Regions from separate parts of the Xenorhabdus littoralis genome, predicted to be linked through region 1. Evidence: predicted binding sites of a transcription regulator. Region 1 holds the regulator's gene; each other region holds the start of a gene.
What was found. Region 1 encodes CRP, which controls carbon source genes, mostly activating them, when cyclic AMP is high. Its sites were predicted from a motif close to ATGTGANNNNNNTCACAT; they were not measured.

Region 1 (7,542 bases):
TTATTTAACAAAATTAAATAACTATCACAACATTGCCAAACAGCATATAAAAATTCATGTGGGAGCGATTTTAAATGGCTATGATCGTTGCGCCAATATTTTTGATCATATTTATCGGTTATTGTTTTGGTCGTTTGAATCCTGATAGCGGACATTCTGATAAATTAATCAATGATTATGTACTTTATATCGCACTCCCGGCCTTATTGTTTCTCGCTATTGCAAAAGCTGAGATCAATGAATTGCGGCAGTGGGATTTTATTACTGCTACTCTTGTTGGCATTGGTGCCGCGTATATTTTAGGGGCGTTGATAGCAAAAATCATGGGAATTGGTTTACCTGAATCGTCGATTTTAAGCATGGGGGCGTGTTATGGCACTACCGGATATATGGGTGTCCCAATCCTGATTTCTGTTTATGGTGAGTCTGCTGCATTGCCCGCAGCTATTGCCACTATCCTGCATAATATTCCCGCTATTATGGCCGTTATCATTAGTTACGATATTTTTTCCACGCGGCAATCTGGCAGTAAAATATCCATTGGTCACACTCTTGCTAAGGCATTAAAAACCACATTGACTAACCCTTTAACTGTCTCAGTTATTACTGGTTTGGTCTTTGTTATCTTCAGGTTCCCCGTCCCGGAATTTCTGCAATCTTTTGCGGGTTTTCTTGGGAATGCCGCCGGTCCAACGGCGTTATTCGCGTTGGGATTAGGATTATCCCGCCTTAAAGTTACAGAACATATCAATGGCGGGGCGCTACAACTTGCAGTGCCGATGTTGCTCCTCAAATTAGGTATTCAACCACTGGTTACGTTTATCTGCGCTTATTATCTCTTGGGGATGCAGCAGAAAGATAATGTCTGGTTGATTGCCGCTGTCGTTATGGCTGCTCAGCCGATCGGTGCAGGAGTATATGTTTTTGCCAACAAATATGGTTTCAAACAGGATGTTATTTCCCTTTCTATTATTATCTCCCTGCTTATTGCATTGGCGACGATGCCTGTTGTTCTGCAATTGTTTTCTGCGTAAGTTTGGAGGGTCATCTTCAACGAAACAATGTGATACTAGAATGCGTTAGCGTGGAAAGCGCATCAATATTGAGCTTATTCCGAAAATAGCTTTCGTCAAAGTATGCGAATATAAAAGTTTCACAGATAGATTTTCTCTCAATTCATCTAAAATACTCGTAAATGTAGGTAAATCTTTGGAAGTTATTCCCATTGGGAATTACACTTAATGAGTTTTGTTGTTATGAGTTTTATTGTTGACCTCAAAAAATAAAGGAACCATCAATGTTTAAACGTATTTTAGTGTCGTTTATGACTGCATGTGCTATCAGTGCGATAGCTGTTCCAGCATTGGCTGCCGAAACCCACGTAAAGCTGATGACATCAGCCGGAGAGATTGAACTTGCGTTGGATGGCGATAAGGCACCAATGAGTACTAAGAATTTTGTTCAGTATGTCAATGATGGATTTTATAACAACACTATTTTCCATCGTGTGATTCCCGGCTTTATGATCCAGGGTGGCGGCTTCACAAAAGATATGAAGCAGAAAGCCACCAGAGATCCCATCAAGAATGAAGCAGACAACGGTTTACGTAATCTTCGTGGCACTATCGCTATGGCACGTACCGCAGATAAAGACAGTGCAACCAGTCAGTTTTTTATCAACGTTACCGATAATGCTTTCCTTGACCACGGGCAGCGTGATTTCGGTTATGCCGTTTTTGGTAAAGTCGTAAAAGGCATGGATGTGGTAGATAAAATTTCTCAGGTCAAAACAGAAAATGTTGGTCCTTACCAAAATGTACCCGCGAAACCGATTGTGATCTTGTCAGCTAAAGTTGGGCCTTAATTGATCGAAAGCATGTAAGACGGTATTCAGATAATCATAATTGGTTATTTGAGTGCCGTCCGGTGTTTCCCTTATCCTTTCTTCCCCTCTCTGCACGCCCCTATTTTAAAAATACTTCTGTGGTATGATGAGTCCCCCCGTTGCCGTTGATACTGCTTTACCTGATTTTACCGTAATACAGAATGCATAATACCCTAATGGGGTAGGGCGACTTATAAAACTATAAAATCAGTAGGATATACTCCTATGTTACTAATAATAGATAACTACGATTCTTTTACATTCAATTTATATCAATATTTTTGCGAGTTAGGGACAGAGGTTTTAGTTAAGCGCAATGATGAGCTACAGCTTGAAGATATCGAAAAGCTGGCGCCTACACACTTAGTTATTTCTCCAGGGCCTTGTACGCCGGATGAAGCAGGCATCTCACTGGAAGCGATTTCGCATTTTGCCGGTAAGTTGCCTATCCTCGGTGTGTGTTTGGGGCATCAGGCGATAGGTCAGGCTTTTGGTGCCAGCGTTGTCAAAGCCCGCGAGATAATGCATGGGAAAACCAGTCTGCTCCATCATAGCCAGCAAGGAGTATTTAAGGGTTTGGATCATCCATTGACAGTCACTCGGTATCATTCTCTGGTCATTGCGGCTGAAACGCTTCCTGCCTCATTTGAAGTCACAGCATGGAGCCAGCGTAATGGTGATGTGGATGAAATCATGGGAATACGTCACCGCACCTTGCCATTAGAAGGAGTGCAGTTCCATCCGGAAAGCATTCTGAGTGAGCAGGGACATGAGTTATTAAATAATTTCCTAAAATATTAATCAGATACTACAGGCAGTCCCTCACTCTGGCTTTTTTTATTTGCTCTAATGTGATTTTTTATTCATATTTAGTGATTATTATTTCACTTCGATATGGCAAATATAAAAATAAGGTGAGGGGAATGGCAGAAAAAACAGCAAAAAGCAGAAATGATTACGATCAGGTTATGCTGCCAATCTATGCGCCGTCGAGCTTTATTCCGGTCAGGGGTAAAGGTAGTCGGGTATGGGATCAATTAGGTAAAGAATATATTGATTTCGCTGGTGGTATTGCGGTCTTGGCGCTGGGACACTGCCATCCCGCCCTGGTGGATACCCTGAAACAGCAAGGTGAAAAATTGTGGCATGTCAGCAATATTTTTACCAATGAATCCGCCTTAACCTTAGCGCAAAAATTGATTGATGCGACGTTTGCACAGAAGGTTTTTTTCGCTAACTCTGGTGCGGAAGCCAATGAAGCGGCATTTAAATTAGCTCGTCGTTATGCAATTACCAGCCATCATCCCGATAAAACCAAAATTATTGCTTTCCATCAGGCGTTTCATGGGCGCACATTTTTTACTGTTTCGGTAGGAGGACAACCGAAATATGCTGAAAGATTCGGGCCTAAACCTGCTGATATTGTCCACGTTCCTTTTAATGATTTAGATGCTGTCAGGGCTGTGATCGATGATCGCACCTGTGCTGTTGTTTTGGAGCCGATTCAAGGAGAGGGTGGTGTTACTCCCGCAACGACAGAATTTCTTCATGGTGTGCGTGAGTTGTGCCATGAACATCAGGCTCTGCTGATTTTTGATGAAGTGCAGAGTGGAATGGGGCGGACAGGCAAGTTATATGCTTATCAACATGATGGGATCAATCCTGATATTCTGACGACGGCAAAAGCGTTGGGTGGGGGATTCCCAATCAGTGCGATGCTGACGACCGATGATATTGCGGCTGCAATGGAAGTAGGAGCTCATGGGACAACTTATGGCGGAAATCCGCTGGCTTGTGCCATTGGCTGTACTGCATTGGATATCATTAACACGCCGGAAGTGTTGACGGGAGTGGGAAAACGTCACGATCTCTTTATCCACGCCTTGGAAAAAATAAACCAAAAATATGGCATCTTCCATGAAATCCGGGGAAAAGGGCTGCTTATCGGAGCGGTACTGAAATCTGAATATCAGGGTAAAGCCGGAAAAATATTGCAACAAGCGACAGAGCAAGGCGTGATGTTATTGAGTGCCGGAGACAGTATTTTGCGCTTTACGCCATCATTAATTATTCCTGAGGATGAGATAACAGAAGGCATGGCGCGGTTGGATGCAGCAATAGCACACGCGTTAGCGCTTTATTGTTCGAAAGAAGGTGGTTGAAAAGAAACTGCCTGAATCCTGAATAAAAAAAGCCAGTGCAGAAAATAGATTGCACTGGCCGAGTTTCAGGTTTTTTCAGGAACTAACGGGTTCCATAAACAACGATGGTTTTACCATGTGCAGAGATCAAGTTTTGATCTTCCAGCATTTTCAGGATACGGCCAACTGTTTCACGGGAACAACCCACAATCTGCCCAATTTCCTGACGTGTGATTTTGATCTGCATACCATCAGGATGCGTCATCGCATCAGGCTGTTTTGCCAGATTAAGTAATGTTTGGGCAATACGGCCTGTGACATCCAGAAAGGCTAAGTTACCTACTTTTTCGGAAGTTGTTTGTAAGCGGCTTGCCATCTGAGCAGATAAACGCATTAGAATGTCTGGATTGACCTGAATTAACTGGCGAAATTTCTTGTAAGAAATTTCAGCCACTTCACAGGCACTTTTAGCCCGCACCCAAGCAGTACGTTCTTGCCCTTCTTCAAACAATCCAAGTTCACCAATGAAATCCCCTTGATTTAAATAAGAGAGAATCATTTCCTTGCCTTCTTCATCTTTTATTAAAACGGCAACTGAGCCTTTAACAATGTAGTAAAGCGTCTCTGCTTTCTCGCCTTGATGAATAAGCGTGCTCTTGGATGGATATTTGTGAATATGGCAGTGTGACAAAAACCATTCAAGAGTAGGGTCTGTTTGTGGCTTGCCGAGAACCATTCGCTTTATCCTCTGTTGTTATTTCTGCCTTTATGATAAGAGAAACAGACAGTTTCTCTTTAGGCTAGCTTTATAAAGTCAATAGATTAACATATTAACTTGCTGAAAAACTGATAAGCGGAAATTTTATATGAATGAAAATATGTACATGTCGGTGTATTTATCTTAATCCATATTTCTTGTCAGCCCGCTTGTAACCTAGTTTGTAACACAGGAAAACATTTCTGTCTTCTCCTGTATCGCTTCAGCCTATTAAACTGGTTGCCAGATTACCAGAAATCAGTCTAAAGAGTCGGTTTTATTGTTTCTGTATTATTGTTTTTTGTTACCCGTTTTATTAAAAATAAAATTAGATTTAATTTATGAGATTTTTTTGCCTTCCAATAATTGTTGAACGAGAGGTGCCATAATTAATTCCATGGCAAGTCTCATTTTTCCTCCCGGAACAACGATGGTATTTATGCTGGAAATAAATGATCCCTGAAGCATTGCCAGTAAATAAGGAAAATCAATTTGGGTTAGGCCACGAAAGCGAATTACGATAAAACTTTCGTCCAGCGAGGGAATGGCTTTGGCTGAAAAAGGATTAGAAGTATCAACGGTGGGAACGCGCTGGAAATTGATATGAGTACGTGAAAACTGCGGTGTGATATAGCGGATATAGTCATCCATTGAACGGACAACGGAATCCATGACCGCTTCTCTGGAGTGTCCGCGCTCGCTGGTATCACGGATTAGCTTTTGTATCCATTCAAGGTTGACTATCGGAACAACGCCAACCAGCAAATCCACATAACCGGCGACATTGTGTTGCTGGGTGACAACACCGCCATGCAATCCTTCATAAAACAGAATATCAGTGCCTGACGGCAAAGGTTCCCACGGTGTGAAAGTACCCGGTACTTGGTTATAGGGTACGGCCTCATCGTAGGTATGAAGATATTTCCGGCAGCGGCCGCTACCTGTTTCTCCATACTCATAAAACGTTTTTTCCAGCATGCTGAAATCGTTGGCTTCTGGCCCGAAATAACTGATATGTCTGCCCTGTTCTTTCGTTTTCCGAATCTCGGCATCCATTTCAGGACGAGTATAACGATGGAAACTATCCCCTTCGATTATTGCGGCAGTGGCGTCTAGCTGTTGAAATATTTTGCGAAAAGCTACACTGGTTGTTGTTGTTCCAGCTCCACTGGAGCCAGTGATTGCAATGACCGGGTGTTTGGCAGACATGAACAGACTCCTTAATCAATAAAAATTGGGATCATCTTTTTTCAATCAGTCGCTGAGGATGCATAAAATAAGTCAGACCTTATGGACGGAACATCTCTTTAGGTACGATATTGACCGTTTCGTGTAATTCAGACCATACCAGCAGAACCTCCCCCCGTTCAAGTTGACGTTTGACATCCTGTACTTTTTGTTCAAGTGTTTTTTCCTGTTCGCCGTAATCCGTGCCTTCCCGCAGGACAAAACTTTCGATTAAAGTGTAAAGAGTATCGGCTTCCAGCTGTTGCCACGGGATCATCATTGTGATTGCTCCTGATGATGTTGTAATTGTTCTGCATGTAATGGCTCTAAATAAGGCGATAACCAGTCAGGGATACGCTGTTCCAGCCACATCTGTGGGTTTGTCAGTGAGCCTCCGACAAAACCCACATGCCCTCCATACTCAGTCATTTGATATTCAATATTAGGCGGTAAATGTGCCAGTTCGGGGATAACTTCAGGCGTCATGAAAGGATCATCTTTTGCGTGGATGATCAGCAGTGGAGTCGTGATATCCGGCAAACGAGGCAGTGCGCTGCATTGGTGATAATAATCACCGGCATCTTTAAAGCCGTGAATTTTGGCTGTGACGGCATCATCAAATTCACGCAGCTTTTTCATTGAATTGAGCTGGCTGAGACTTAAGGGAAGAGAGTCGGGATAACGCAGTAATTTACGGGTAGCATTATTTTTCAGTTTATTGAGCAGATAGCGTTGATATATCTTAGAAAATCCTTGCTCGATCCGCTTAGAACAAGCTTCCAGCATAAACGGGGCGGAGACAATGACCGCAGAATCCACTTGGGCATGTTCTTTCTCCTCAGCCAGATAACAGGCCAGCATATTACCGCCCAGAGAATAACCAACCGCAGCAGTAGGAACATCGCCATAAGTCGTTTTTAACCAGTTGAGGAAATAGCGGGCATCACTGGTTTCCCCTGAATGATAAATGCGTTGTTGGCGATTAGGTTCACCACTACATCCACGAAAATGCATCACCACACCAAGCCAGCCTTTTTCCTGACAGGCGCTGATCAAACCATGGGCATAAGGACTGTTGAAGCCTCCCTCTAAACCATGAAAAAGAACCATGCGCGGTTTGTGGGAAGCCGTTTCGGGATCTTCGCTCCATGCCAAATCCACAAAATCATCATCGGGTAAACTGAGCCGCTGCCAATGAGGTTGCAATTTTGGGCGACGTCGAAGCAGACGAGGCAAAAAAGTTTGTAAATGGGGGTTGCTGGCCCCGCTTAAGGGATAAAAGTTATCACTCATAATGAATTGATTTCATGATTAGTTGTCTTGTATGTGGAATAACATACTGCTATTTTCCTTGAAAGGAAATGTTGACCATTTGGGTGAGGGGCGTCTACCCATGACCGTAAGCCTTATATTCTCTCTTAGTACATTTATGTTTATTTCTGCTGTCACTCCGGGGCCAAACAATTTGTTGCTGGCATCATCGGGGGCCAATTTTGGTATCCGCCGCTCGACTCCTCTTTGTCTGGGTATCG
Region 2 (7,542 bases), on a different contig from region 1:
TTAGGCTATTCCTGCCCATATGGCGAGAGTGCCGCTAAATGTTCCTCCGATGATCCCGATTTTGTCAAAAAGTTTTTATTTTCTGACAATTTCCACCCAAATCCATTAGCGCATAAAATTGAAGCCCAATACATGGCCTCTATCTTTATTGCACCATCACAGGTAATGGCGCTGAACCAAGTTAACCGTGCCCCTGTTAAAAGCGCCCTCTCTTCACTTGACGGCCATTTGCAACAACTGCGCAATGGCGGCAATGAGCAAGGCAAAACCGGTGTCTTCGGTGGATTTACCGGCAGCCAGAATAAAACCTTTACGCTGGGCAGCGATTATCAGCTGATTGATAACCTGCTGCTGGGTGCGATGTATTCTAACTATAAAGACGAGCGTACTCCTGCGGCTAACTTCTCTTATGCCGGTCATGGTCATGTGTTCACGGCTTATGGACTGTGGAATTATTACAGCAACGGTTGGCTGAACGGCGATGTGCATTATTCTCGCACCAATTATGACACCCTGACCCGTTCCATCGAGCTTGGTTATGCGACCCGCAGGGAAACAGGTTCTACTACGGGTAAACAGTGGGGAGCCCGCATCACCGCAGGTTGGGATATCCCAGTCACCCGCTATCTGACCACCAGCCCGGTTATTCAGTATGCCTGGGATAAAGGTGAGATCGATGGTTACCGTGAATCCGGTAACAATAGCACTTCCATGCATTTTGGTGATCAGAACTATACCTCTAAAGTCGGTACACTGGGCTGGCGGGTGGATACGAAGTTAGGTCGCGTCAACCCTTATGCTGCTGTTCAATTCAATCATCAGTTCGATGATGCTCGCTACAAATTGCGCAGCGCCATTAATTCCACCGAAACGTCCTCTGTACAAGAAGGTGGCAAACAGAGCAGCAACTGGCGTCAATATACTGTCGGCGTGAATGCAAATCTAATCAATAACGTGCGCGGATTTGCTTCCGTTACCCGTAATGACGGCAATGACCAAGATCCTAACTACAATTTCAGCTTAGGCATCAACGCTAGCTTCTAAATTCTGTAATCAGAAACGCAAGGCAAATATGTCCCAATAGATTTGGGTATAAATGCTTTGCGTTTTTTGTTTCCCCCCGCCATTCAACGCTCGTATACACATACCAACATCATGTTTAACTTCCATATATAGAGACAGAAGTAGTATCGGGCTGAAATCATTAAAAGGACAGCCCTTAATCAAAAAGGACAAACGTCAAGTGGATGGATGAATATTCTTTTAATTCAAGGTGCTGTGGAAATTTAAAAAAATAAGCTATTTTTCAGGAGAACTGGGAATGAAAAAAGCACAATTTTTGATATCAGCAACGACAGCATTTCTATTTAATTGCATTCCAAATGCCCATGCCTATGACAATGTTTATGTTTTTGGTGATAGTTTAAGTGACGGCGGTAATTTGGGAAGATTCACAACAGATGGAAAAGACTCTGAACTATATGATGAATATATAACCAGAAAACTCACCGGCAAAAAGTTAATCCCATCTAAGAATGACGGAACTAATTATGCAATAGCCGGAGCAACTGCTGATGGTTTATTAAGTTCAAAGCATCATCTATTTAATCCTTCGACCAAAGAACAAGTCGATGATTATTTGCAACAACATTCCGGACAAGCTAATCCTAATGGTCTGTATATACATTGGGTTGGTGGTAATAATATTGCTGAAGCTCTGGAATATGTAGCCAATGGTGATAAAGAAAAAGCACAAAATATTATCAATGACAGTTCTGCATCTGCTGCATCGCAGGTCAATCAACTCATTAATTCTGGTGCAGGTTTGGTTATTGTCCCCAATGTTCCTGATGTCGGAACCACTCCCAAAATTATGGAAGAAGTACTTACTGCCGCATTAAAAAAAAGCCAGGTCCCGGATACACAAATTAAGGAAATTCTGGAACAAACCCACAAAGCTATTAATAAATATCCCACGCCAAATACTGATATTCGACAAAAAGTTATCGAAGGTGTTCTTGAAAAAATAGCAGAAAATGCAGCTCCCCAAGATCCAACCAAAGCGAAAGAGATCTATCAACAACTGCTTGATGCCTATAAGAAGAGCACCCAGATTGCCTCCCAATTTTCCAACGAATATAACCAGAAAGAAGATAATCAATTGGGTAACGGCAATATCCTGCGTGCCGATATCAATCTCCTCTTACGGGAAGTGATTGAGAACCCGATTATATATGGTATCTCCAATACCCTCGGATATCCTTGCCCACTAGGTAAATATGCAGCGGAATGTTCTTCTTCCGACCCTGATTTTGATAAAAGTCAGACATATTTGTTTTCCGATGATTTCCACCCCAGTCCTTACGGACATCGGATGATCGGTCAGTACATTATGTCCATTTATAATGCACCATTACAGGTCATGGCGTTGAATCAGGCTAACCACATACCTCTCAAAAGCGTTCTGTCCTCGCTTGATGGGCATCTTCAACAACTGCATAATTCTCGTAATACCAAAGGGAAATTTGGTGTATTCGGCGGTTATACCGGCAATCACAATAACACCTTTACATTGGGTAGTGATTACCAGCTGACAGATGATTTGTTGTTGGGAGCAACTATTTCACACTATCGAAGCGAAGAAAATTCAACTAATAACTTCACTTATGATGGACGGGCTCATGTTCTGACGGCTTATGCGCTGTGGAACTATCTTGACAACGGCTGGTTAAGCGGTGATTTTCATTATTCACATACCCATTACGATAGCTTGCTCCGTACTATCCAACTTGGCCAGGCGACCCGCAGGGAAACGGGCTCTACCACGGGTAAACAGTGGGGTTGGCGGCTCACGGCTGGCTGGACTATCCCTATCACCAATTACCTGACGACCAGCCCAATCATTCAATATGCGTGGGATAAAGGCAATATCGATGGTTATCGTGAATCCGGCAGCAATAGTACTTCCATGCATTTTGGTGCCCAGCACTATAACTCCAGCATCGCTTCACTGGGCTGGCGGGTTGATACCCAATTAGGTCGTTTCAACCCTTACGCTTCTATCCTGCTCAATCATCAATTTGATGGTAAACGCAATACACTTCGCAGCGCGATCAATTCCACTAAAACGAGTTTTGTTCAACAGGGACAGAAGCCAGATAGAAACCGTTTTCAATATACAGTGGGGGTTAATGCCAATCTGACCCATGATTTTCGGGCGTTTGCAGCCGTATCACACGAAAAGAGCAATAACTCATCAAATAATGATTATGATTTCAACTTAGGTTTCAACGTCAGCTTTTGACGTCTACTTTTATCGAGTATCGAGCAAAAAGAGACAGGCAAGGCGGTAAAAATTACCGCCTTGCCTACATTTGCTGAATCCAATCACTATAAAAATCACAGATGCTGATGTTTTTTACGGCGGTAACGTTCATCGTAATTCTTTAACCACCAATATTTGTCAGCAACTTCTTCACGACCACCAATACGGGCTCCTGCCAACCAAATCAATGCGCCAACAAACAGCCCCATTAATGCGCTACCTGTCAATAGTTCAGACTGCCCAAACCCGAAAATATGACTGAGTAAAACATAGGCCAGACTGGAGAACATTGCTATCATTCCCAATCCCATAAGAATGTTACCCAGAATAAAAGCATTTTTACGTTTCATAGCCGACCTCCAATACTTTTTGCGAACGTAATTCGTAAACAAAACGGACTCAAAAGCACGAAAGTAGATACCTTCTCCTGCATTGATTATAGTATTAATATTTAAAAGGTTATTGCGGTGGTGATCACAAGTTGTACAGATTAAAACCTAATCTTTTACATTCTGTCAGATTAATATTTGTTAAACAGAATCATTACCAAAAACACCGGCCCCCAAATGACTATCTTAAAATAATTCATATGATACTTTTCAATACCATAATGAATTTTGTACTCAGGCCTTGAGATAGGTAAACTAATCCTCTTTTTTATTTTATTGCCAATAAGCGAACCAAAACTGTGAGTAATATAAAATTAATCGTTGGCCTGGCAAATCCAGGGGCTGAATATGCGCAGACCAGACATAATGCCGGAGCATGGTTTGTCGATTTGTTAGCACAACGCTATAACCAGTCCCTGAAAGAAGAGAGTAAATTTTTTGGCTATACTGCCCGCATCAATATCAATGGACAGGATATCCGCTTACTGGTGCCAGCCACCTTCATGAATCTCAGTGGTAAATCCGTCCTTGCCCTTGCCGGATTCTACCGCATTCAACCGGACGAAATTCTGGTAGCGCATGACGAACTGGATCTGCCGCCGGGTGTGGCAAAAATGAAATTGGGCGGCAGCAATGGCGGCCATAATGGTCTGAAAGATATTCAGAACAAATTCAGCAATAATCCGAATTTTCATCGCCTGCGTATTGGCATTGGTCATCCGGGAGATAAAAATAAAGTCGTGGGTTTTGTCCTTGGCAAGCCCCCTGCCAGTGAACAACAACTGATTGACGATGCCATTGATGAAGCATTGCGCTGCACTGATATTCTCATTAAAGATGGTATGAGCAAGGCGATTAACCGCCTGCACGCTTTTAAAGCCGGCGCCTAGCCGGGAGTACGTGGCGCATCAGGTTATTGCGTGTATAATAGCGCCAATTTTGTATAACTCACCAACAGGCGTAATTACCCGTTGGTTTATAAGTGATTTAAGGTGATAAATATATGGGATTCAAATGCGGTATCGTTGGCCTGCCTAACGTTGGGAAATCTACATTATTCAATGCGCTGACCAAAGCAGGTATCGAAGCAGCAAACTTCCCGTTCTGCACTATCGAGCCAAACACAGGTGTTGTGCCGATGCCGGACTCACGTCTCGACCAACTGGCTGAGATTGTCAAACCACAGCGCATCCTGCCAACGACCATGGAATTCGTGGATATCGCAGGTTTGGTAAAAGGTGCTTCAAAAGGTGAAGGTCTGGGTAACCAATTCCTGACCAATATCCGTGAAACAGAAGCAATCGGCCATGTTGTACGTTGCTTTGAAAACGACAACATCATTCACGTTTCCGGTCAGGTTGATCCAGCCGCTGATATTGACATTATCAATACTGAGCTGGCGCTGTCCGATCTGGATACTTGTGAACGTGCTATCCAGCGTGTACAGAAGAAAGCCAAAGGTGGCGATAAAGACGCAAAAACCGAACTGGAAGCTTTGGAAAAATGCCTCCCTCACCTTGAACAAGCGGGTATGCTGCGGGCTTTAGACCTGAGCGCGGAAGAAAAAGCCGCCATTCGCTATCTGAGCTTCCTGACATTGAAACCAACCATGTACATCGCCAACGTCAATGAAGATGGTTTCGAAAATAACCCACATCTTGATACCGTTCGTGCCATCGCGGTAAAAGAAGGTTCGGTTGTTGTTCCTGTTTGTGCTGCCATTGAATCTGATATCGCAGAACTGGAAGACGCTGATCGCGAAGAATTCATGGCTGAATTAGGTCTGGAAGAACCCGGCTTGAACCGAGTTATCCGTGCGGGCTATGAACTGCTGAATCTGCAAACTTACTTCACCGCAGGCGTGAAAGAAGTTCGTGCCTGGACGATCCCTGTAGGTGCTACCGCTCCACAAGCTGCGGGTAAAATCCATACTGACTTTGAGAAAGGCTTTATCCGTGCCCAAACCATCGCGTTTGAAGATTTCATCACTTATAAAGGTGAACAAGGCGCGAAAGAAGCAGGCAAAATGCGTGCTGAAGGGAAAGAATACATCGTTAAAGATGGCGATGTAATGAACTTCTTGTTCAACGTCTAAATAATATTTTTCGTCCTACGACATCTCAACATGTCTTATCGAGACGAAGAGTATCCATAAAATCCACGCCACGGCGTGGATTTTTGTTTATATATAACCATCAAAGGATATTGTAAATAATCTGACTCCTATCCTGTTTTTCTCACACTTCCCCACACTATTGCTCCTTTATGAAAAGTCGCTGTTCGTGGCGAAATACGTGCCACCGCTTCGGCAGAACACGAGGCATCCACCAGCACAAAGCTGGCATCATCCTGCACTTTAGGCCATAGTCGCTCACCTTTACCGTTGAGCGGTAGCACGTCTCCGGTGGCAATCGCCAGAGAACGAGACAACGTTTGCTCATTTGGCCGAATGTATAACTGTGCGTACAAATTTGCCTTCTCCAGCATGTCACCCGAACCAAACGGCGACCAGTGATCAATCACGCTATCCGTTCCGGTCATCACAAATACACCTTTATCGCGCAGCTGTTTGAGAGGCATATGCAACGTACCGATAGGTACTGTCGAAGCAATAGTCACCTGCTGTTCTGCCATTCGAACAGCGATTTCATCCACCTGCTGTTCGTTAAGCGTCACCAGCGCAAAGGCATGGCTGATAGTCAGTTTGCCTCTTAATTGTGGTGTTTTTTCTACAGTTTCCAACATGTAATTAATTGCCGCTATACCTGCCGGATGGGTTTCATGCAGATGAATGTCTATCCCTTTTCCATAATCCAGTGCAATCTGGAACATTGTATCAAGGGACTTTTCCATTGAACCGTCAACATTGGTCGGATCGAGTCCCCCGACATAATCCGCCCCCATCATCATCGCTTCACGCATCAACGGTTCCGATTTAGAAAGTAATAAACCGTGCTGCGGGAAAGCCACAATCTCACAATTGAAGCCAGACTGACGACGTGCCAGCACTGTTTGCAAGTTTTCAAGGTTTTTCAGGCCTGATATAGATTCAATATTGCAGTGACTGCGGGCAATAGTGGTGCCTTTTGACTGAATAAGATCAATCAACTTTTCCGCGCGTTCTTGGGTGTACGGTTGCAATTCTGGCAATAGTTTTTGTTCAAGTTTAATCATATCCTGAATGGTAGTGCCTTCTGGACGGTTGAGAGCACACCAAGGACCGCCATAAAATGTTTTATCCAGATGAATATGCATATCCCGCATAGCCGGAAGCATTAATTTGTTACCCGCATCGTAATGCGGCAACGAGTTATTCGGATGAAGTTTGCTCTCATGTAGGGCAACAATTTTACCATTATTGATTTCCAGCGTTTTCAACTCAGTAAGAGTACTGACTGCCGTCAGCCCCTCAAATACAAATCCAGACTCCAGTAAAACGTTATCCAAGTAATAGTGTTTATCGTTGTAATAGTGTTTATCGTTGATCTGCATGGAATAACCCATTTTACTGTTTGCTGTAGCCGGCTGTTCAGCATATGTAGCAGGGCTGATTGCGCCAAGCAGCGAACAGCCAGCAATCATCCTGCTGCTCTGACTTAAGAATTCACGACGATTTTTATGTTTGTTCATGCCTTCTTCCTTTTCAGTCATTAACTTGATATTCGTCCACTTTCAAGGCGTTATTTCTTAAGGCTGTCTTTAAGGCATAGTGTATATCACTCAGAATTCTTTTTGAGATGACCGTGGCTCACATTTTCTGCAAGGTGCGATTAAATAACATTAATACAAAATTTTTAGTTACTCTCCTTTGGAAAAACAGCTTTCAGA
Region 3 (7,542 bases), on a different contig from region 1:
CAGTCAGAGCCATACGCTGGGATTGGTGACGACGTCTTACCGTGGTGGTTTTTTCGGTGCTTTGATGGATAGCATCCAGACAGAAGCAGAATTGCATGGCAGGCAGCTTCTGGTCACACAGGGAAAAAACAGCGCAGAGAATGAATGGCAGGCCATTTCTCATCTGCACAGCCTGCGCTGTAATGGCATAATCCTGCATGTTCGTGCCATCTGCGATGAGAAATTGAGACAACTTGCAAATGGCGGACGTTCTTTCGTGCTGTTGGATCGGTTGGTCACAGGATTGGAGCAACGTTGTGTTGTCTTTGATCACCATCGTGCGGGTTACCTTGCTACCCAGACATTGATTGAGCATGGACATACCCGGATAGCCTGCGTCAGCGGCCCTTTAACCCGTCATCCAAGCCAACAGCGCCGTCAGGGATTCTGGGATGCCATGCAGGATGCGGGATTACAACCCATAGCCTGTCTGGAGGGTGAGTATGATCTGCAAAGTGGTTACCGGCAAACCCGGACTATTTTGGCAGCATCTCAGCCTGATGCCCTGTTTTTCTGTAGTGAAGAAATGGCACTCGGCGGACTGCTGGCGATAACTGAGCAGGGTCTGAGTATTCCGGAAGATATCTCTATTATCTGTTATGACAGCGGCGAACGGGCGGCATTTATTCATCCGGCGCTGACCAGTGTTCATTTTCCCATCACTGACATGGCGCGTTTCGCGACGCGCTTACTGCTCGAACCAGACACACAGCACCCTGCATTTACACCCCGGATTATTTATCGGGATTCGCTCAGGCGTGTGTAAATCATCACAGTTTCGCACCCTATAGGTTAATGAGATGAGCGTGTGTTGGCATTTTTAGCTAAAAAGCGTGTTGTTATGGTATATAGATATGTTAAAACCGCGAATTATCTATCTATTTTATCTATCCGTTTGTTTCGATAATTGATTACACTACAGTGAAAATGAAGAAAAAAAGACCAGCTTTACAAGATGTTGCGAACCTCGTTGGGGTCACTAAAATGACGGTCAGCCGATTTTTACGTAATCCGGATCAGGTTTCTGAAGCTCTGGGAAAACGGATCGCTGAAGCTGTGGATCAACTGGGTTACATTCCCAATCGTGTACCGGATATTCTTTCTAATTCTACCAGTCGTGCAATAGGCGTTTTGCTTCCTTCACTGACCAATCAGGTTTTTGCGGAAGTTATTCGCGGGATCGAACATATTACTGATCGCAATGGATATCAGACCATGCTGGCGCATTATGGTTACTCTGCCCAGAAAGAAGAAGAGCGTTTGCTTTCTCTGCTTTCTTACAATATTGATGGCCTGATTCTGGCGGAGCGTGCACATACCCCCAAGACATTGAAGGTGTTGCAGACAGCGGGTATTCCCGTCGTTGAGCTGATGGACAGTGTATCGCCCTGCATTGATATCGCGGTGGGGATTGATAACTTTGAGGCTGCGCGCCAGATGACGATGGCGATGATTGAGCGCGGTTGTCAGAACGTGGTCTACTTTGGTGCCCGACAAGATGAACGGACGCTGATCCGTTTGCAAGGGTTTGAAATGGCGATGCGCAGTTCCGGCCTTCAACCAAGAAAAATGATGACACCGGTCAGTTCATCCTATTCTTTGGGCGCACAGCTTTTACAGGAAACCTGCCAGAAATATCCTGAAACTGATGGCCTGTTTTGCACGAATGACGATATTGCAATCGGTGCGATTTTTGAGTGTCAGCGTCAGGGCATCAAAGTACCGGAAGATATTGCTGTAGCTGGCTTCCATGGTCATGATATTGGTCAGGTAATGACGCCAAAACTTGCCAGTGTGCTGACTCCCCGTGACCTGATGGGGCGTAAATCTGCAGAAGCTTTGCTCGCCCGTTTAAAGGGTGAAAAGCTGACACAAACTCTCATTGATGTTGGATTTACTCTTTCATTGGGTGAAAGCGTTTAAGGGGCAGACGTGTTTAGGGGATGAAAGTGTTTAAATTTTGTAGATCAAAATGATGCTTTCCCATCTTCAATTGCGATAAACCTCACATTTTCCTTTTTTAGCGATCCTGATTGATTGCTCATTATCCTGCGCTACTGCTAATGTTACTGGTAATAAGTTACCGGTAACATTTTTGTTGGCTATATTTTGTTGGGCGTTGTTTGATACGACGCCATCGCAAAATCTTGCAGTGAAGCCACAAATATAGCCGGGCAGTAAGATTTATATAAAGGAGTTTTATATGAGCGATACCCAGCAGCTAAACCATGTTTTTGTATTGATGGGGGTATCCGGCAGCGGTAAATCTGCGGTTGCCAGTGGTATTGCCCGTGAACTGGGCGCTGCATTTCTTGATGGGGACTTTCTTCATCCCCGCGCCAATATTACGAAAATGGCACAAGGACAGGCCCTGAATGATGACGACCGCCAACCGTGGCTGAAAGCACTTAATGATGCCATTTTTGCTATGCAGCGTACCAATCATGTCTCTCTGCTCGTATGCTCCGCCTTGAAAAAAAATTATCGGGACATATTGCGTGAAGGTAATAAAAATCTCTCTTTTCTCTATATGAAAGGGGATTTTGATTTAATCGAAAGCCGCCTGAAAGCGCGCAAAGGACACTTCTTTAAACCACAGATGCTGATTTCACAATTTGAGACATTGGAAGAACCAGGCTGTGATGAAAAAGATGTTCATCACATTGATATCAAACCAGCTCTTGATGAAGTCATCAAAAACACCATTCGATCTGTTGATCTCACAATTAAAACGACTGATCACACAATAAAAACCACTGACTGCATTAACGAGGGACATCAATGAGTACCTTAACTCTGGTTCTGACCGCCGTTGGCTCTGTTCTTCTGTTATTGTTTCTGGTGATGAAAGCCAGAATGCATGCTTTTATTGCCCTGATGCTGGTTTCAATGGGGGCGGGGATTTTTTCTGGTATGCCGTTGGAAGAAATCACCCAAACCATGCAAAACGGTATGGCGGGTACATTGGGCTTCCTCGCCGTGGTTGTGGCGCTGGGGGCGATGTTTGGCAAGATCCTGCATGAAACAGGGGCCCTTGACCAGATTGCCGTGAAATTGCTGAGCAATTTTGGTGAAAAACGGGCGAATTATGCACTGGGGATCGCTGGGCTGATTTGTGCATTGCCTCTGTTTTTTGATGTGGCAGTCGTGCTGTTGATTGGCGTGGCATTTGCTGTTGCCCGTCGTACAAACGGCAATGTCGTGAAATTGACGATCCCACTGTTTGCGGGTGTTGCGGCCGCCGCCGCATTTTTGGTTCCGGGGCCGACACCGATGCTGCTGGCATCCCAGATGGGAGCGGACTTTGGATGGATGATCCTGATTGGCCTGAGCGCGGCAATCCCGGGCATGTTATTGGCTGGCCCGATATACGGTAACTTTATCAGCAAATATGTGACACTGGATTTACCAAAAGATCTGAGCACACCAAGCATTGGTAAAAGCCAGATGCCTTCCTTTGGTTTCAGTCTGGCGCTGGTGCTGTTCCCGCTGATATTGGTGGGCCTGAAAACCATTGGCGCCCGTTTTGTTGATCCGCAATCAACGCTATACCATTGGCTGGAGTTTATCGGCCATCCTTTCACTGCGATTTTGATCGCATGTTTGGTGGCTATTTATGGGCTGGCTATTCGTCGGGGCATGAGCAGGGAGAAAGTGATGGATGTCTGCTCGGCAGCCATCCAACCGGCAGGGATTATCTTGCTGGTGACAGGAGCGGGTGGAGTCTTCAAACAAATTCTGGTTGATTCCGGTGTCGGGCCTGCATTAGGTAATGCGTTGGTTGGTGCTGGTCTGCCAATCGCTCTGGCATGTTTTATTCTGGCGGGAGCGGTGCGTGTCATTCAAGGTTCGGCAACGGTGGCATGTTTGACCACGGTGGGATTAGTCCTGCCTGTCATCGGTGAACTGGGTTATTCCGGTGCGCAAATGGCGGCGCTATCCGTATGTATTGCTGGCGGCTCTTTAGTTCTGAGCCATGTGAACGATTCCGGTTTCTGGCTGTTTGGTAAATTTACCGGCGCGACAGAAGCACAGACCCTGAAAACATGGACGATGATGGAAACCATTCTCGGAACAACTGGGGCGATTGTCGGCATGATTTATTTTGCAATGCTGTAATGCATTAACGTTTTTTTAAAGCGTACTCTGCACTAAGTAAAATAAAAAAGTAAAATAAAAAAGTAAAATAAAAAAAGAAGCATGTATACCCGTCGTCTTTCAAGTTGCTGCTTTGTTGGCTACGCTCACCGCATCTTGAAATTCATGGGGTATAGAGCATCCCTCAACATGCTTCTTTTTACGTTTGACTACCGCTCAACCAAGCCAATAAACTGTTTATAAAGTGCTTCAGCGCTACGTTCGTAGCCAGTAGCGGAAAGGTGGACATAATCAGGACGAGCGAGGTTTTGCTGTTCCCATCCCCTGACTGAACATGGCCCGCCCATATATTCCCGCCAATCCCAGAATAAAGTGTGCTGTTTTTCGGCGACGGCTTGCTGGATCTGAATCACGTCATTAAGCTGGCCGGGTTGTTGCTCCCCACAGCTTGTTGCGGTTTTATTTTTCAGTAAGTCACCCGGCCCAATCAGCAGGATAACGGCTTGAGGAATTGTCTTGCGAATGCTTTGCACTTTGGACGTCAGCTCTTCCTGATACGTTGCCAGATTCAGTGAATCGTTAAAGGCTTCATTGGTGCCGTAAGCCAGGATCACCACATCCGGCTTCAATTGAGCCAGTGTATCAATCCACTGCGGTTGCCATTTATCCAGCATATTAATGGTCGCGCCATTCATCCCCAGCGCGGATAACATGATGCCGGGATTCTGGCGTTTTATCAGCCAGCCGCCTATTTTCAATCGTGTATCCTGTGGGTAGAGATTCATCGGGAAACGGACGCTCTGCTCCGGTGAGAAACGCCACTCACTTTGTGTCGCAGGTAAATTCATTGTGGCAAACGACGTTTTGATTTCGGTGGGTTCATGGGATTGATAGAGCGCACGCAGCCAGTACTTGTCACGGACAGAAGAAGCATCGATTTTTATCATGCTGTTGGCATTTTCCGGAACGGCAATAAATCCACCCAGCGGGTAATCTGCCCGATTATCCTTCCGGCTGCTTGAAAGCCACCAACCTGTTTTATCTTCGGTGAATTTCACAATGGCATTACGCTGACCAGGAATGCTCATCGGGGGAATAAAACCCGGGCCGGCATCGCCATAACGACTCTGCAATAAGCTACGCCATTTTCCGGTAAAAAAATCGGCTGCGGTGTGTGAATCACCCAGTTGCACAAAATGAAGCTGACGAGTATCGCTGTGACGCAATTTATCTGCCAATAGCGTTAAATTGGGATCACCAAAGTCCGTCAATTGTTGCAGACGATGTGTTTGCGTTCCCGGAAGTTCTGCTGAAGGCCCGGACTTTTCCCCTTTGCATGATAATAGGCTCATAGCAAGCACGATAACCAGACCTGCACCCATGATCCGATAAAATTGACGGAACATTCTAAATGGTTGCATCTTCTTTAGCGGGCTCCTGAATAAATGTAATTAATGAAAATAGATAATCCGCAATGGTTTTTTGCCCATTCAGACTGAAATGAATACCGTCACCACTTCGGAGTTTTATTGTACTACTGCCATCACCAATATAGTCTGAATAATTCTCTGATTGATATTTGAACATATCATTAACGGCAACATAGATCTCACCCATTTTTTCTACTTCGGTTTGATACAACTTATTGAGATAAACCATGTTGTCGGAGAGTTTTTTCTGACGCATATTAGGTGGGCCAACCCAAATAATATCCACTTGATGCTGGCGCGCATCATTTAAAATAGTTTCAATTCGTTGGCGATAAAGACTTTCCCAATCTTCACTGGCGAATTTCAAGTAAGTGCCCCCGCGTTTTACTGGCATATCCCACGGATCATTCGGGCCTAAAAATATCACAACTAATTTAATCTCCGGATTGTCTCTTAACGCATTGCTGATGGTTTTTGGCCAATCAAAGAATCCGGGATAAGACAACCCTGTACTTTGCTTACTTAAATTAATACTGGAAATACCATATTCCTGATAAAGCTGACGTTTCAAATGCGGAGCAACTCCCTGCATCATCGAATCGCCGGCAAATAACACCTTATCTTTTGTACCCAGACTGACATGAATTTTTTGAATCACTTCAATAGCGGAAGTTTGTATTGAGCCATTTTGGATTGACGGGGACTGAACAAGCTTAATATTTCTTTGCAGAAGCTCAGGAAATGTGAAAGCACGGTTTTCTATTGGATAGACATAACCTTCAAGAAAGTGCAGGCCGACTTGAAATTCAAGGGGAAACACAACTCGATTCCCCTCAATATGACTGGACTGTGATGGATTATCCTGATATTTGCCCCTTGCATATACCATAAATATCTCGCTGGCAGCTATTGTGCCTTGCTGAATATTATTACCTAAATCCCACAATGGTTCTCCTTTCAGGAATGTCCAAGGGCTATTGCGGTGATATTTCTGTTGCCAGAAATTATCCAACGAACTTTGATTCAGCCAGATAAGCATTAAACTGGTCAAAGTAACAGCACAAATAATTTGCCCGACTTTTTTAAGATTAGATATAAATTCAGAAGTTGGCATAGATAAATCCCGGCATTCCAGAAGGTGACAACATAAATATCAAAGTAAGGATCAGGGCTAGTGGAATAGGATAATAGACCCAGGAAATCAGATTATAGTTTTTTTCCATTTTATGTCTGAGATTCACCAGCCACGGATAGAGGATAAAGAATGCCCAAAAAGCGATTAATAATGAGAAGCTGGATAACATAGCCGTGAAGACATCGCCTGAAAACAGTTGATTTAATACAGTCAGGGCGTCATCAAAGGTTGGGCTACGGAAAAAGACCCATGCAAAGCAAACGAAATGAAATGTCATCACACGGGATAAAAATAATGAAATAGCATTTTTATCCTTAGTTTCATTGTGTTTTTTTGTAGCAGGAAACAGCGCATTTTTAATATTTTGTAGAATTAAACCTAAGCCATGAAGCGCTCCCCAGAGAAGAAAGCTGAGGCCGGCACCGTGCCACAGACCGGATATTACCATGGCAGTGAATAAGTTCAGGTTTTTGCGAAAAGTCCCTTTTTTATTACCACCCAGTGGAATATAGACATAATCACGGATAAATGTTGACAGGCTGATATGCCAACGCTGCCAAAATACCTGCAAGTTTTCGGCAAGATAAGGCGCATCAAAATTTCTTGGTACTTTGAAACCCAATAGCAGAGCAATACCAGTGACAAGGTCGGTATAGCCGGAAAAATTAAAGTAGATATTCCAGGCGTAAGCATAAATCGCTACGAGGACTTGTCCGGCATGATGGCTGGTCGGATCTTCAAAAACAGGATTAACAAAATATTCAGACAGCGTTGAACTGAGTAAAAAGAGTTTTGCGATGGCGAGTGCGATCAATAACAGCGCTTTTAATGGCTCCAGTA
Region 4 (7,542 bases), on a different contig from region 1:
ACCAGCGATAGACAGGGCGCGTTCTGCGATTTCTCTGGCACCGAGTTCGGTTGTTTCCAGCATTGCGCGCGCTGCGGCTTGTGCGTATGAACCACCGGAACCAATGGCGATAAGGTCATTCTCTGGCTGAATCACATCACCGTTACCTGTAATAATCAGAGAAGCATTTTCATCTGCAACTGCAAGCAGGGCTTCCAGCTTGCGCAGCATGCGATCCGTTCGCCAGTCTTTGGCAAGTTCAACGGCTGCTTTGGTCAGATGCCCCTGATGCATTTCCAATTTTCGTTCAAATAGTTCGAATAGCGTGAAAGCATCAGCAGTGCCACCAGCAAAACCCGCGATGACTTTGTCATTGTAAAGGCGGCGTACTTTGCGGACATTGCCTTTCATAACGGTATGACCCATTGTTGCTTGTCCATCACCACCGATGACGACTTTGCCATTGCGGCGGACACTTACGATTGTAGTCACGAGTTAGCCTCTGGTTACAAAATAGAAAATGGTACACACGGAGCTTTGGTCTATTATTCCGCAACTGCTTGCGGTATTGCTGATAAAAGCACCGTATGTAGGTTATTAGCGATTAAGATGGGGGAATTTTCTGAATTTTCAACCCCCGGCAGGACGGAGAATACAGTCAGATACACCTGCTCCTGCAACACGTCCGCGCATCTTTTCAGCGCTTTCCTTATTTTTATAAGGACCCAGTATAACGCGATTCCAATTGTCTTTCGTGGTGATCTGGCTTTCAATGCCTGCGAATGCAAGGCTGGCACGGACAGATTCAGCCGGTTCTATCGCCCGGAAAGATCCACATTGTAGCATCCATTTGGATTTATCTACTGTTGGTTTTGGTTTGCTGACCTCACCGGAATTTGGGGATGAGGTTGATGGCTTATTTTCTTGTGGAACGGCTGGCTTCTGTTCCGGTGAATATTGCCCGGATTGCGGTTGCGTAGCTTGTTCTTGCGTAAATGGTTGCTGTGCAGGAGGGGTGATAACTACGCGTGAACGTGGAACCGAATCACTGTTATAAGGTACTTCTTTCAATGAGATAGGCGATTGTTGGCGCATATCTGCCTGCATTTGCTCAAGAAGTTGTTGCTGTTCCGGTGTGAGTTGGGTTGCGGGTTTTAGCGGTTGATTCAATATTGCAGTAGGGTCCTGTATTGAAGACTCATTCACCGGACGGTTTTCTAATTCTTTGATGTAACTCCAGCGTTCTTCTGGTTTTGGCGGCAGGTCATGACCTTTCTTTTGGTGAGTGGGTTGAGGGGCATTTTGTACACTTTCTTTTTTGCTGTGTACGATGAAATAAAGGCCACCAATAAATATGACCACTAAGGCCACAGCAACGGCTAATGTAGTTTTGGGGAATCCTTGAGCCTGATTTTTTTTCTTACCAGTACTTTTACCAGTATTTTTACGACGGGGATTGCTACGCCCGCGACTCACATAATCTCGTTGTGCCACTGTTTAATTCGCTGATTGATTAAAATTAAGGAATAGATAAATAATTTTACTTAACCTACTGTTATTTGGCTAGCTTTTAGGCGAACAGGTACTTGCGCGAATGACCAACTCGGCGTCCAATAATCTTGAACCTTTGGAAACCAAACGACCCTGAAGCTGTTCCAATAACAAAAGCATGGAATGATGCCCGATTTCATAACGAGGCTGTGCCACTGTGGTCAGGGCAGGTTCACTATATTGGGACAGATTTAAATTATCAAAGCCAATAACGGATAAATCCTCTGGTAATTGTAATCCCATTTTTTTGGCTTGCCACATTGCACCTATCGCCATGATATCACTATGACAGAAAATCGCGCTCGGAGGCTCCGGCAAGGTAAGCAGGATTTCTGCCAATTCGGCTCCACTTTCATGGGTGAAATCGCCCCGGACAATATACTCCTCGCGGATATCCACCCCTGAGCGCCGAAGTGCCTGAATGTAACCTTGCAGCCGATAGTGGCAAAGTGGCATGTTATCCGGCCCTGTAATGCAGGCGATGTGTTTATGTCCCAGTTTTTGCAAATGGTGAGTGGCATTGAAAGCGGATGTCAGGTTGTCAATATGGACAGTCGGTAGCTCCAGTTCTGGTGCAAACTCATTGGCCATAACCATCGGCGGCAGATTTTTCTGCTCTTCCTTGGAGACATCGAAAGGAATATTGGAACCCAGCAGTACCATGCCATCAATCCGCTTGGTGATCAGAAGATTAATAAACGCATGTTCCTGTTGCTGTTGATGCTTGCAGTCACCAATTAAAACTAAATAACCATGTTCTGCTGCGGTTTCTTCGATGCCGCGAATGACTTCGGTAAAAAAAGGATCGCTGATATTGGGAACGATAACCAAAATTGCTCTGGATTCATTGCGTCGTAAATTCTTGGCAAGATTATGGGGATAGTAGCCTACTTCCAATACAGCATTCTCGACTTTCTGGCGGGTACGGGCGGAAACTTTATCGGGATTCATAAGCGTTCTTGATACAGTTGCGGTAGAAACACCAGCCACTTTGGCAACATCTTTCATGGTTGCCAACGCGCAATTCTTTTTTTCCATAAGTTCACTCCTTACTTTCTACAGGCAGCGAAACGATTGCTCTCCGGCTGCTAAAAAAAAGCCAGTCATTCCTGGGAGGGGAGCGCTGGCAGATCGTTTTCTACGATTCCTACAATCATATTAATAATTTCATTTTAAACTGATTAATAAGTCAATCAGTTACTTTGTTTGCATAAAAAATGTGATATGAATCATTTCTTAGAGATACTTCGCAAATTGAGGAAATAATTGTCTCTATTTCTGTTATTGGTTAGCACTTTACTGTTATCAGCTTTCGGTAGGATCAACGTCAATGTTCCATTTCACTTTCCTTGCTTGTGGCAATGCGGTGATTTGCGGATAGATCTCCGTCATCATTTTCTGGAGAAAAATGCGTGAAGGGTGTTGGATCATCAATTGCCAGCGATAACGGCCACTCCGTTTGGCCTGTAATGCCGGTACTGGCCCCATGAGCCATAAATGTTCGTTATGTTGCTGATGATGTTCAAACAGTTGGCGCATTTGCTGCAAAAATGCGGGAGCTTGCTGATTATCGTGATCTTCTGAACGCAGCAGGATATGACTGGCAAAAGGTGGCAGATGTACTTGGTGCCGCTCTTCCATCGCTTGTTGAGCAAAGGCATCGTAGCCTTTCTCCAGTAATATCTGCAAAAGGGGATGCTCAGGGTGGTGGGTCTGAAGGAGAACTTCTCCCCGTTTACCCGCTCGTCCTGCCCGGCCTGAGACTTGTGTATATAATTGCGCGAAACGTTCTGCTGCCCGGAAATCGGCAGAAAATAGGGCACCATCGACATCAAGCAAAGCGACCAGCGTAACATCAGGGAAATGATGACCTTTCGCCAACATTTGGGTGCCAATCAAAATGCGGGCCCCGCCCTGATGGATTTCAGCTAATTGTTGTTCCAGAGCACCTTTGCGACTGGTGGTATCGCGATCGATACGAGTGACAGGAATATGCGGAAACAGTCTTGTAATACCATCTTCAAGCTGCTCAGTGCCCAGACCGACGGGTATTAAGTTAGTGGAGCCGCATTGTGGGCACTGGCGTGGAATGGGGCGTTGGCTATCACAATGATGACAACGTAAATGACGATGGTTTTGGTGCAGGGTGTAATAGTGCTCACAACGCTGGCATTCTGCTATCCAGCCACACTCATGGCAGAGCAGGGCGGGGGAATAACCACGGCGGTTCAGGAACAGAATGACCTGATTATCAGCCTTCAGGTGTTCGCCAATGCGGTTGATGAGCGGTTGTGATAATCCGACTGTTAATGGCAAGCCTTTCAAATCCAGTAAATGCTGTGTTGCAGGCTGAGCGTGACCCGCTCGTTTGGTTAAGGTTAGTTGGCGATATTTTTCCTGTTGTACGTTGTACAACGTTTCCAGAGCGGGGGTAGCTGTTCCCATAATGATCGGGATACTTTCTTTTTTTGCCCGGAATACCGCCAGATCACGGGCGTGATAACGCCAGCCTTCCTGTTGTTTGTAAGAGCTATCATGTTCTTCATCGATAATGATAACCCCCAGATGAGCAAAGGGCGTAAACAAGGCAGAGCGTGTTCCGATAACGATGGCATTTTCTCCCCGTTTAGCCCGCAGCCAAACTGCCAGCCGTTCGCTGTCATTTAAGGCTGAATGAAGAACATCAACAGGCGCATTGAAGCGCTCCCTGAATCGGCGGATAGTTTGTGGGGTTAAACCGATTTCAGGGACTAAAATCAGTGCTTGTTTACCCTGTTCAAGAATGTTTTCCAGTACGCTGAGATACACTTCCGTTTTGCCTGAACCCGTGATTCCCGCAAGTAACCAGGGAGAAAAAGTTTGATCTTCTGCGCGGATGGCACCTACCGCAGTAGCTTGTTCTGTATTGAGTTGTAACCGCTCGCCGATGATTTTAAAATGTGTATGCCAATCTTCTGCTTCCGGTTGTATTGGGTGCAGGTCGATCAATGCTTTCTTCTTCAGTGATTTTAATGCGCTGTCACTTAGCTCCAATTCCGAGACTTGGTGGCGGTAAATGGGTTTCTGGTGCAAGGCAGCCAAAGCCTGCTTTTGTTTGGCAGAACGTAGTTGCCCAAGCGGAAATTCTTGCCCTGCATCCGTGACTTGCCATTGCCAGAGTGGAGAGAACTCTGCTGCTTTCCCCTGTCGCAGCAAAACAGGCATGGCATGAAATAAAACCTCGCCCAACGGATAGTGATAATAATTGGCTGACCACAGAAGCAATTGCCAGAGATCGTCAGGAAAAAGTGGTTGGGTATCCAGAATGGCGGAAATAGACTTGAGTTGTTCAAGGGGGAATTCGCTGCTGTCTGCGATACCCGTTACGATACCAATTGCATTACGTTTACCAAATGGCATCAGTACCCGAACACCAATGGCTGGCAAGGGTAATTCTGAGGGTAATAGATAATCAAAAGCGCGGGTTAAGGGGACAGGTAACACAACCTGAACAACTGTCATAAGGTTATTTCCGGATGATTAATGACCAGATAAAAGAATACATAAAAGAACACATCGTGATACAAGGATATCATAGCAAATTAGCAGATATCATTGCGCAATAAACCGATATTCTGTATGATCCGCCGCCTTTGGTATAGAAATTACCGATACTTATTTTAATCAACACGACGTGTGGTGTCTGGCGGCAATAGGGCTGGATGGCGACACGGCCTTAACAGAGGTTTTCCCATGAAAGCAGGTATCCATCCTAAATACGAAGAAATTACTGCATCTTGTTCTTGCGGTAATGTAATGAAAATCAAATCCACCGTAAATCACGCACTGAACCTGGACGTTTGTGGCGAATGCCATCCGTTCTATACTGGTAAGCAGCGTGATGTTGCGACCGGTGGTCGTGTTGATCGCTTTAACAAACGTTTCAGCGTTCTTGGTGCTAAGAAGTAATGACTTTTTCTTGCCTGTAGTTAATACGGGCAAGATAGTTAATACGGGCAAGATAGTTGTGAAAACAAAAACGCCCGATGTTTTGCATCGGGCGTTTTTGTTGTATCAATATTCCCAAGTTTCAGGATCAATGCCGAGCTCACGCATCATGACTTTCGCTGCTTCCGGGATTTCATCATGACGCTCTTTGCGTAAATCATTGTCATTAGGCAAAGGTTGTCCAGTGAACGCATGGAGAAACGCCTCACACAGCAATTCGCTATTTGTTGCATGACGCAGATTGTTCACCTGACGACGAGTGCGTTCATCAGTCAGGATTTTCAATACCTTTAACGGAATTGAAACCGTAATTTTTTTGACCTGTTCGCTTTTTTTGCCATGTTCAGCATAAGGGCTGACATACTCACCATTCCACTCAGCCATGAGATACCTTAAATAGTTTTTAAATCAAGTAACTGTAATCAGAAATCGGAGGATATTTCTGATCTGTTTTCATATCGGTTATACGCTAGTCTAGCATAATTCCCCTATCGACTATATCGCCCCAATCGCATGAATTTATAAAATATAACCAAAGGCAATATAGGCCATGGGAGTCGCTGCTCAATTTTTGTATTAAACGATTTTGTATCAAACGATTTTGTATCAAACGATAATATCAAATGACAGTATTAAACCGTAAGGCGCTTTGGATGTCTAGATGTATTGACGTCCATCTGTCTGATCGTTATTCTTGCATGACACTAATAATAACGATGACGGGTAAAGGTTATGGAATGTAAGCAAGCGACAGTCGCGGTTCAGAGTGGTTCAAATATCGATGAACAATATGGTTGTGTAGTGCCGCCTATTTATCTTTCCAGCACATATAACTTTACTGGTTTTAATGAACCGAGAACGCACGACTACTCGCGACGTGGCAATCCCAGCCGTGATGTTGTCCAACAGGTTCTGGCAGAATTGGAAGGCGGTGCCGGGGCGGTTCTGACCAGCAGTGGTATGTCAGCCATCCATCTGTTATGCACTGTGTTCCTGAAACCAGGGGATCTATTGATAGCTCCCCATGACTGTTACGGCGGTAGTTACCGCCTGTTTGATAGTCTGAGCAAGCGCGGTGCATACAATGTCATTTTTGTTGATCAGGCAGATGAACAGGCTCTGAAACAGGCGCTGGCACAAAAGCCCAAACTGGTGCTGATAGAAACACCCAGTAATCCTTTGCTACGGATAGTCGATATTCAACACATTTGTGGGTTAGCGCATGACGTTGGGGCGTTGGCTATTGTGGATAACACTTTCCTCAGTCCCGTACTGCAAAAGCCATTGGATTTGGGGGCGGATTTAGTTGTTCATTCCTGCACGAAGTATTTGAATGGACACTCAGATCTGATTGCAGGAGCGGTTATCGCTAAAGATCCGGCGATTGCAGAAGAGTTGGCATGGTGGGCGAACAATATTGGCGTGACCGGTGCTGCTTTCGACAGCTACCTGCTACTGCGAGGGATACGTACTTTATCTGCCCGTGTATTGCTTCAACAAAACAATGCTGCGGTTATTGCGGATTACCTGCAACAGCAACCACAAGTGAAAAAGCTCTATTATCCTGCGTTGAAGGATCATGCCGGGCATGAAATTGCCGTTAAACAGCAAAAGGGATTCGGGGCGATGTTAAGTTTTGAACTGGATGGCGATGAACAGACCATGCGTCGCTTTTTATCTGCGTTAAAATTATTTACTCTGGCTGAATCTCTCGGTGGTGTGGAATCGTTGATTTCTCATACCGCAACAATGACACACGCGGGAATGTCGGCAGAAGCAAGGGCTCAGGCAGGGATTACGGATTTGCTTCTTCGTGTCTCTGTAGGAATTGAAGATAGTCAGGATTTAATTGCTGATTTGGACAACGCGTTTCAGGCAGCGACAACGAGGTAATCATTAATCATGAGTGCACTGGCAACAGCGGGGGCGGAATCTGGCCGCCAATTACATAAATTTGGCGGCAGCAGCTTGGCTGATGTGAAATGTTATCAGCGGGTTGCGGACATTATGGCTAATTATAGCCAG

Region 2: a site for CRP is predicted at 3,788-3,805, ahead of pth (aminoacyl-tRNA hydrolase). Genes of this name have one in related genera too.
Region 3: a site for CRP is predicted at 2,033-2,050, ahead of gntK (gluconokinase). Genes of this name have one in related genera too.
Region 4: a site for CRP is predicted at 2,748-2,765, ahead of cytR (DNA-binding transcriptional regulator CytR). Genes of this name have one in related genera too.

The regions. Positions count from the first base shown of each region.
Region 1 is NZ_VCDP01000040.1:26,293-33,834, forward strand. Features, by position in the region: gene FE394_RS11680 (AEC family transporter) at 75-1,034, shown strand; gene ppiA (peptidylprolyl isomerase A) at 1,298-1,864, shown strand; gene FE394_RS11690 (aminodeoxychorismate synthase component II) at 2,111-2,686, shown strand; gene FE394_RS11695 (aspartate aminotransferase family protein) at 2,809-4,047, shown strand; gene crp (cAMP-activated global transcriptional regulator CRP) at 4,130-4,762, opposite strand; gene FE394_RS11705 (phosphoribulokinase) at 5,123-5,992, opposite strand; gene FE394_RS11710 (YheU family protein) at 6,072-6,290, opposite strand; gene FE394_RS11715 (hydrolase) at 6,287-7,303, opposite strand; gene FE394_RS11720 (LysE family translocator) at 7,404-7,542, shown strand, end outside.
Region 2 is NZ_VCDP01000078.1:27,177-34,718, forward strand. Features, by position in the region: gene FE394_RS16590 (autotransporter outer membrane beta-barrel domain-containing protein) at 1-1,044, shown strand, start outside; gene FE394_RS16595 (autotransporter outer membrane beta-barrel domain-containing protein) at 1,322-3,304, shown strand; gene ychH (stress-induced protein YchH) at 3,400-3,675, opposite strand; gene pth (aminoacyl-tRNA hydrolase) at 4,014-4,604, shown strand; gene ychF (redox-regulated ATPase YchF) at 4,718-5,809, shown strand; gene FE394_RS16615 (amidohydrolase family protein) at 5,938-7,344, opposite strand.
Region 3 is NZ_VCDP01000062.1:7,848-15,389, reverse strand. Features, by position in the region: gene FE394_RS15270 (LacI family DNA-binding transcriptional regulator) at 1-805, shown strand, start outside; gene gntR (gluconate operon transcriptional repressor GntR) at 967-1,962, shown strand; gene gntK (gluconokinase) at 2,243-2,824, shown strand; gene gntU (gluconate transporter) at 2,821-4,158, shown strand; gene FE394_RS15250 (SGNH/GDSL hydrolase family protein) at 4,347-5,558, opposite strand; gene FE394_RS15245 (SGNH/GDSL hydrolase family protein) at 5,545-6,681, opposite strand; gene FE394_RS15240 (MBOAT family O-acyltransferase) at 6,668-7,542, opposite strand, start outside.
Region 4 is NZ_VCDP01000022.1:73,639-81,180, forward strand. Features, by position in the region: gene hslV (ATP-dependent protease subunit HslV) at 1-471, opposite strand, end outside; gene ftsN (cell division protein FtsN) at 610-1,473, opposite strand; gene cytR (DNA-binding transcriptional regulator CytR) at 1,543-2,568, opposite strand; gene priA (primosomal protein N') at 2,836-5,031, opposite strand; gene rpmE (50S ribosomal protein L31) at 5,263-5,478, shown strand; gene metJ (met regulon transcriptional regulator MetJ) at 5,584-5,901, opposite strand; gene metB (cystathionine gamma-synthase) at 6,250-7,410, shown strand; gene FE394_RS06720 (bifunctional aspartate kinase/homoserine dehydrogenase II) at 7,420-7,542, shown strand, end outside.